Regions from separate parts of the Yersinia entomophaga genome, predicted to be linked through region 1. Evidence: predicted binding sites of a transcription regulator. Region 1 holds the regulator's gene; the other holds the start of a gene.

Region 1 (4,550 bases):
GTAATAGTCAGCCCAATGACCGCCAGGCCGTAGTTTTTCCGCAGAACCAAATACGCGGCTAGCGTGATAAACAGCATAATGGTCAGCGTGGTACCTTGTGGAAGCTGAAGTTGCAGCAGACCGGCTGCAATAACCAGCCCGACCAACGTTCCCAAGGCTCTGTGCTGAATTCTTACCCGCGTCGCGTTATAACCGTTTTGGGTGACCAACATCACGGTCAATAAAATCCAGTAGGGTTTAGGCAGATTAAATGCCATTCCCAAACTGCTGCCGACGGCTAGCGTAACGGCCAGACGGCCGGCATTACGCAGCGCGACGGATTTAAACGAAAGATAACTGGCGAGCGCTGGCCAGAACGGCAACCGGTGTTGGTCCGACATTAAATCTCGCCGATAGAGCGGCCGTTGGTTACGCAGCAAGCGCGCGATGCGACGGAAATGATAATAACAAAACTGGCCAACCGGATTATCCGGGTGCTGTCCGGCGATTTTTTCCAGCGCTGCCAGCTCGTTGGTCATGGTAAAACGCTGTAATTCATGGCGGTGATACAGAAGATTATCAGCGACGACCCGCAAACGATGAGCAATGACCTGCGCATTCCGCCGGATGACCGCTTCTGCATGGCTTTGTTCCACCAGTTTTTGCACTTCTTCCGGTTGGTGCAGACTGACAGTAATGTGCTCCTGCAAATCCAGCGCCACCTGAAACATTAATCGTAGCCGCTTTTGCTCCCTTTTATGAGTATGAGGAAGCATATTAAGTTGCTGATAAAGCTGGGTTATTAAATCCATTACGCCCTGCTGGCGTTGTAGCAACGGCGGCAATGCGGTTTCCGGATCGATATGTTGAGTCAGCAAACTGTATTTGGCTTCTAAATAATCGGCTAACTGGCGATATAGCTGGCTCAGGGTTTCTCGCATCGGCTGTTCTTTCCACAGGCGGAACCACAGGCCGGTAAATAGCCCGTACCAGGCGGTGCCAACGATGAAAAGTAGCGGAGTGTGCCAAATTGGGAAGCGGCCAATCATGCTTAGTGTGAATATCGCAGCGACTAGCGCAGCGGGCAATAAACGGGCGTGCAGGGGGCTGATGGCTCCGTTAACGCCTAAAATGAGAGTCAGGCCAAACATAATCAGGGGGAGGGGAATATGCCACAGCAGGAATTGTTGAATCAGAAAACTGCTGAGGGCGAATAAAGTTCCGCCAACGACTAAGCGTTTGGTGAAGTGCTTATGGGGGGTATCTAGGCCAGCGATATTGCAGCAGGCAGGGACTAAGGAAAATAACAGGCCAAGCTGCAAATTACCGAGCAACAAACCGATAGCCACAGGCAAACACAGCACCAGCGTTTGCCGTAATGCATAGTTTACTTCAGGGTGGTAAATCAGCCGACGCCACATCAGGTCAATATCCGTCGTCCATATGCAGACAAAGAAAAAACCGGTGCCATGTTAAGCACAGGGAACCGGTTTTTTTAGGTAATTAACGGGTGCCGTAAACGACAATCGTTTTACCATGCGCAGAGATCAGGTTTTGATCTTCGAGCATTTTCAGGATTCGACCGACGGTTTCGCGGGAGCAGCCAACAATCTGGCCAATTTCCTGGCGAGTAATCTTAATCTGCATCCCATCTGGGTGTGTCATTGCATCAGGCTGTTTTGCCAGATTAAGCAGCGTTTGCGCGATACGCCCGGTCACATCAAGGAAAGCAAGGTTGCCCACTTTCTCGGATGTAATTTGCAGGCGATTCGCCATCTGCGAAGACAGACGCATCAAGATATCTGGATTAACCTGAATCAGCTGACGGAATTTTTTGTAAGAAATTTCAGCCACTTCACAGGCGGTTTTTGCACGAACCCAAGCACTACGTTCTTGGCCTTCTTCAAATAATCCAAGCTCACCGATGAAATCCCCCTGGTTTAAATAGGAGAGAATCATTTCTTTACCTTCTTCATCTTTGATCAGAACCGCAACGGAACCTTTCACGATGTAGTAAAGCGTTTCGGCTTTTTCACCCTGGTGAATCAGCGTACTCTTCGATGGATACTTGTGAATATGGCAATGAGACAGGAACCATTCGAGAGTTGGGTCTGTTTGTGGCTTGCCGAGAACCATTCGCTGTTATCCTCTGTTGTTATCGCTGCCTAACTTAACAGGGCTCAGAGTTCCCTGTACGGCGTGTTTATAAAATACACTTTCTATTAGCATATTAATTTGCTCAACTACCGAAAGGTATAGCCAATATACATCTCAGATAGAGACCCTTCACTGAGTCTTGATCTCTACCCTTTTTATTCTAAGAAACATCTCTTCGGCTCTGTTTGTAGCACAGGATGAGGCCAGTGTCTTGTGTTGTATCGCTTCAGCATGATGAGGGTCTGGTTACATTGCCACTTTATGAATGAAAGAGTAGTCTGATTCGGAAAAGCTAATAGGGAGTGACGGGTATGCAGGCACGAGTAAAATGGGTTGAAGGTCTGACTTTTTTGGGTGAATCCGCCTCTGGTCATCAGGTTTTAATGGATGGTAACGCCGGAGATAAAGCCCCAAGCCCGATGGAAATGTTGCTGATGGCGGCCGGTGGCTGTAGCGCTATCGATGTGGTGTCCATTTTGCAAAAAGGGCGCAACGATGTGCACGACTGCGAAGTAAAATTGACCTCCGAGCGTCGGGAGGAAGCCCCTCGCCTGTTTACCTTGATTAACCTGCATTTTGTCGTCAGTGGTAAAGATTTGACCGAAAAAGCCGTCGAGCGAGCCGTTGAGCTTTCCGCGGAGAAATACTGCTCGGTAGCCCTGATGTTGGGTAAGGCTGCCAAAATCACCCACAGTTTTGAAATTCGCTCTCTAACCTGACCATATTTATCAACGCCCGGTTTATTCGCTCCGGGCGTTGTATTTATAGGATTCATATACGTACAGAATTGCTTGTATCACTGCCTGTTTATCCGGAAACTGCTACTCAAAGACTCAAAGACTCAAAGACTCAAAGACTCAAAGACTCAAAGACTCAAAGACTCAAAGACTCAAAGACTCAAAGACTCAAAGACTCAAAGACTCAAAGACTCAAAGACTCAAAGACTCAAAGACTCAAAGACTCAAAGACTCAAAGACTCAAAGACTCAAAGACTCAAACATCTTAAATCGTTAAATCCCCCGCTGTTCCCTTACTCACCGCGATTCATATTTCGCAGTCAATCGCCGCGGTTCAATTTTTTGATTTTCTATCAGGCTGTTATCGTATTTATTCCTATACATTTTTAAGATAAACGCCGTCGTTTTCCAGGCGCCTGATCGTTAGATAGTCATTGCGAATGGTTTCTGCGTCAGAATGAACCAGATAAATAGCACCTGGCTGGCTGAAAACATCCTGAGTGACCCCAATAGCATCACCTTCTTCTACATAAAAATCAGCCAGTGAAAAAGACGGTAAAGTAAGAAGTTCGGATAAAAAATCCTGCTGATGGAAGATACCTTTATGTCTATTAATCAGGCCGATATTGTAAGAGTAATTTTGTAGCTGGTATGACGGATGGCATTCGGTAAATGACAGAAACTGCGTCGGTGCGGTGATTGCCATAACCGTGGCACAAATTTGCCCCAATCCGGTGGTACGCGCCGATATGGTAGGACGCAGAATTCCGTCCGTTCTGGCGGCCACCTCGACTAATTTAGGCCCCGACGTTGTTAACATCACTTCTGCATGGCTAGGGCCATTGCGAATTCCTAATGACTCAATTACCTGGCGAGTGTAACTAACCAGCGCCTGATAATGCTCGAAGGATGCATCCAGAATTTCATCGATATCATAAAGAATCCGCCCTGAAGCAAGACGAAGTTTGGTGTAACGGACAACTTCAGTTACCAGCGGTCTGCCCATCAGTGAAACCATATTCACCACGTATTCCGCGCCTTCGAGATATTCCTGAATTAACACCTGCTGATTAACCGCATTTAATTTGCTGTAGCTACCCATTATTTGAACAAATGCGTCTTCAGCCTCTGCCTGAGAATGGCAAATGAATACGCCTTCAGAGCCTGCGCTGGCCAACGACTTTAGTACGACGGGGTAGCCGTGATGAGATTTAATCCAACGTTCGGCGGCTGGCCATTCGCTGGCGGTGGTTTGTCGTGCGGCAGCTAAACCGGCATGGGTAATGGTTTCAATCATGGCATATTTGTTTCTGCGGGCTTCGCTATGGTTATAGTCATTGGCAAAAGGCAAACCAAAGCGATGATTGAGTTCGTCGCAGAGCAAAAGGCCACTTTCAGCTCCGGCAATGATGTAATCGGGGGCGAATAGCGCAACATCCTGGTTGGTATCGGATAAGTTTTGATGGGTGAGTAGCGACGAATAGATCGAATAATCAAACCCATAATAGTAGTAATCATGTAAATCAGCGCTAGACGAAATGTGTAATAGCAAGCAACCCGCATCAAATAGTTCCTTCGCCAGAAATTTTCCGGAAGAAAAACCATCAACAATGACGACTTTAATCATGTTTAACTCCATGTTATCGAATGGTCTTTAATTTATAAACGGACATAAAC
Region 2 (4,550 bases), 490 kb from region 1:
TCCAGCGTCGCGTTCACCGGTACTTTCCCGGTTGAGGTTTTAATGAAATCAGCGCCCGCTTTAATCGCAATTTCAGAAGCCTGACGGATCAAATGTTGCTGTTTCAATTCACCGGTTTCGATGATGACTTTCAGCAATACGTTGGCGGCGGCACAGGCCTCTTTGCACACTTTTACCAGCTCGAAGCCCACTTTATCGTTACCAGCCATCAGCGCGCGATATGGGAACACCACGTCTACTTCATCGGCGCCGTAGGCAATAGCCGCGCGGGTCTCGGTCAAAGCAATGTCGATATCGTCATTGCCATGCGGGAAATTGGTCACTGTGGCAATACGGATCTCAGGGGTACCCTGTTCCCGTAGCGTTTTACGAGCAATCGGAATAAAACGAGGATAAATGCAGACAGCCGCAGTATGACCCGCAGGGGTTTTTGCCTGATGACAAAGATCGATAACCTTTTGATCGGTATCGTCGTCATTCAGAGTGGTCAAATCCATCAAACTGAGCGCACGTTTCGCGCTGGCGGTTAAATCGGTCATAAAACTCTCCAACTCTATTTCAGCTTCGGCACCGCGCCAAAACCGAGCATTCATTTATGAACTGACGGCAATTTCCTATGGAAATTCCAGGCCATGCAGCTCAACACGTTGGCGAGCGGACTTGGTTCCTTGAAGATAGCGCCCTTGGGATTTGCTCCCGCAGCGGCAACTGAGATCCATCTCACCGCACTTAGCTTTTCCACAAGAAAAGCCAGCTGTCTCTATTTGAGCATGAAGCGCTCAAATGAGATGTGTTAATACTCACATTAATTAATAGTTATTTGTAACAGGTCTGAATTATATGTGAATTGAGTCACAAAATAACCTGATTTATCGATAAGTGCAGACTATCTTTCGCTCTCGCATCAAGAATAGCCTATTCATCTAATTCCGTGCGACGACGGTGATGACAATACGCACAAACGGCCTGAGTCACCGGAAGGGAAAAACAGGCTGGCGGGTGATAACCGTCCCCGCCAGCACGCTATTCTACAAACAATCTACCTTTGCAGAATATTATATTTTACAAATCGATATGAATTACAGAGCCAGGAAGAAACCGGCAATGGTGGCGCTCATCAGATTAGATAAAGTCCCTGCTGCCACCGCTTTCAAACCGAAACGAGCAATGTCATGACGGCGATTCGGCGCCATGCTGCCCAGACCGCCCAACAGAATTGCCACGGATGAAAGGTTGGCAAAACCGCACAGAGCAAAAGAAATAATGGCTTTGGTATGATCGGAAAGTACTGGCAAACCAGCGGCAATAACCAACTCATCGGCTTTCAAATACTGACCGAAGTTCATAAAGGCCACGAATTCATTGACGATAATCTTCTGACCGATAAAGGAACCCGCCACCGTCGCTTCGCTCCACGGCACGCCAATCAGGAAAGCAATTGGCGAGAATACCCAGCCTAGAATCAATTCCAGCGAGAGCTGCGGATAATCAAACCAGCCGCCAATACCGCCTAAAATGCCGTTCAACAAAGCGATTAACGCGATGAATGCCAACAGCATTGCACCCACGTTCAACGCCAATTGCATACCGGAAGCCGCACCGGTTGCCGCTGCATCGATGACGTTCGCTGGGCGATCGGCTTCAGGAATCAGCTTGGTTGCATCTTCGTGATCGTGCGTTTTTTCAGTTTCCGGCACCATCAATTTGGCAAACAGCAAGCCACCTGGCGCGGCCATAAAGGACGCGGCAATCAGGTATTCCAACGGCACGCCCATTTGCGCATAACCCGCCAATACTGAACCCGCAACCGACGCCAGGCCACCGCACATCACGGCAAACAGCTCAGATTGTGTCATGGTAGAGATGTACGGACGTACCACCAACGGCGCTTCTGTCTGACCAACGAAGATATTCGCGGTAGCCGACAGGGATTCAGTGCGGGAAGTCCCCAGCAGTTTTTGCAGGCCGCCACCCAGTACGCGAATCACCAGCTGCATGATTCCGAGGTAATAAAGTACCGCGATCAGTGAGGAGAAAAAGACGATAACCGGCAGAACGCGCAGGGCGAAAACAAAGCCACCGCCGCCGAAAACTTCAAACATCTTGTCGGAGACCAGTCCGCCGAAAATAAATGAAATCCCTTCGTTACCATAGGCGATCACATTCGCTACGCCTTCGGACATTCCGCCCAAAATACGGCGACCGATCGGCACATACAAAACCAATGCTCCGACGCCAATCTGGATAATAAAAGCGCCTACGACGGTGCGGATATTAATAGCCCTAAAGTTACTCGAGAGTAAGACAGCAATTAATATCAGTACCGCCATCCCGACCAAACTCATGATGGGTTGCATCTGATGTTCCCTGTGTATGTATTAAATGGAGAATGACACGATTTAATATGCGTTCAGACCACATATTTCTTTTTTGAATTCGGGGGGATTATAGCGTCATGGCTCAAATCGCAAACAATCCCTGTCACAAATAAACACACAAAGAAGCAACCAAATGACTGGAAACGTGATCAGATTCACATAATTATAGCCGTTATTAGTAGTTAGGATGTTACCACGCTAAGTAACTCATTCAGGGGCTTCAATGACGTTCAGCCCGTTGTTAGCCATCCGTTCATTTTTCGTTGCAGCCACGCGGCAGCTGAGTGAGTGGTTGGGAGCTTAGCCGACTAAGTCTCGGGGATGAATGGAGGTAGTCAGCACAACTGCGCGGTGAAATGAAAGGTATTACGCCGGAGGAAGATTAAACAAACGCACACTGTTGGCATAAAGCTGCTGCGCAATGACATCCGCTGGTTCGGATCGTAATTCACACAGCACAGTGAACACGTCCGCCGTGCGTTCAGGGCGATTCGGTTGTCCCTGAAAACCGGCCAGCGGCATATCCGGCGCATCGGTTTCCAGCAACAGCGCTTCCAGCGGTAACTCGGCCATCACTTTTCTGGTTTTCTGCGCTCGCTCATAGCTAATAGTGCCACCCACGCCGATGTAATAGCCTAATTTAATAAACGCCTGCGCTTGTACCAGACTGCCGGCAAAACCATGTACTACACCGGTGCGCGGCAGATCGGCTTTACGCAGCGCCGCGGCCAGTTGATCGTGAGTGCGGCGAGAATGCAAAATCACTGGTAAATCATACCGTTTAGCTAATTTAAGCTGCGCTTGTAATAACGCCAATTGGCGAGAGAACTGCGGATTTTCCATATACAGATCCAGCCCAATCTCGCCCACTGCAACCACTTTTGGCGATCTCTGCGACAGCCGCTGATCCAGTAAAGTCAGATGCGGCTCCTGATGCCTGTCGATATACAGCGGGTGCATTCCCAGAGCGGCAAACAGCGCCGGATAATCATTAGCTAAAGCCTGTATGCGATCGAAATATTCGGCTTCTACAGCGGGTACAATGATTTGCCGAACGTTCGCCTGCGCAGCCGATGTCAGACTAGCCACCTCCGCTCCGCTAAACGGCGGAAAATCGAAATGACAGTGAGTATCAATAAAATAAGCTGCGCTGCTGTTAGAACCTGACATTACGCCTTATCACCTTTAGATTTTTTTGCTTTGACCGGTGGAGTGAAATCAGAAATCACCTGCGCCACTTTATTTCTAAGCTTAGCCGGTAAAATAAGCCCCTTTGCTAACGGCATATTCTCGGCGGGTAAGATTTTCCCCGTTTCAGCAAATTGACCCGATTCAGTCAGCAATGACGAGGCTACAATTTCAGGCTGAATGTCATGGCGGGGTTTAATTAAACGACGAGAGAAAACCACCTTACTCTTATCATCCGGCCTTTTATCTCGAGGCAATAACCAGTGGCCCACGGTTGCTAAAAAATAACGACCACAGCGGCGTCCCAAATGATAATCCCGATTTAGCGAAGCTATTTTACTGCCCAAAGCGTTACTGGCTAGCGGCTTAGGTGGGAAAATTTCAAACACCCGTAATTTCCCCGGCGGCTTTTCAATAAACTTTTGAATGCGATGATAGCTATGCTCGTGTTGCTGCATAATTCGCACCATTTGTTGCAGGCTGCTTTCGCTAAACCAATGCTCCATGCGCTTCATCCACTGCGGGGTGTAATACATTTGCGAAGGCACTGTGCGAATCACGACAATGGTATCTGCGCCGCGACGATGAGCTTCCTCCACCGGTATGGCATCGCTGATACCACCGTCCAGATAACTGATTCCATCCATTTCCACCCCTGAACGATAAAATCCAGGAATGGCGCTGGAGGCTTTAATCGCCGGCAGCCAGTTTTCTCTATTGGGCGCGATATAAGTCGGCGTGAAATCATCGCTGCGGCAGGCGCACATCAAGAATTCACGTCCATTGGACAAATGCTTTTCCGCATGATCAATAGCTAGCGGCAATTGCTCAGAGGTGATATTGACCAGCCAATCGAGATCGATCAGGTGGCCGCCACGAACAAAGCGCAAAGGATTAAAGAAATTCGCACTGGTGGTATAACGCGTGATAACCCGACGAGCATAGCCCGGCTGGTCACAGATGAAAGCGGATAGATTCTGCGCA

What was found. The regulator CRP, encoded in region 1, controls carbon source genes, mostly activating them, when cyclic AMP is high. The targets are predictions, from matches to a motif close to ATGTGANNNNNNTCACAT.
Region 2: PL78_RS13585 (NupC/NupG family nucleoside CNT transporter) is a predicted target of CRP. The motif match lies at 2,522-2,539, and genes of this name have one in related genera.

What each region holds. Positions count from the first base shown of each region.
Region 1 covers NZ_CP010029.1:2,494,958-2,499,507, reverse strand. The annotation lists gene PL78_RS11515 (YccS/YhfK family putative transporter) at 1-1,400, opposite strand, end outside; gene crp (cAMP-activated global transcriptional regulator CRP) at 1,483-2,115, opposite strand; gene PL78_RS11505 (OsmC family protein) at 2,448-2,855, shown strand; gene PL78_RS11500 (ATP-grasp domain-containing protein) at 3,250-4,500, opposite strand.
Region 2 covers NZ_CP010029.1:2,986,409-2,990,958, reverse strand. The annotation lists gene deoC (deoxyribose-phosphate aldolase) at 1-539, opposite strand, end outside; gene PL78_RS13585 (NupC/NupG family nucleoside CNT transporter) at 1,080-2,345, opposite strand; gene PL78_RS13580 (TatD family hydrolase) at 2,745-3,548, opposite strand; gene PL78_RS13575 (patatin-like phospholipase family protein) at 3,548-4,550, opposite strand, start outside.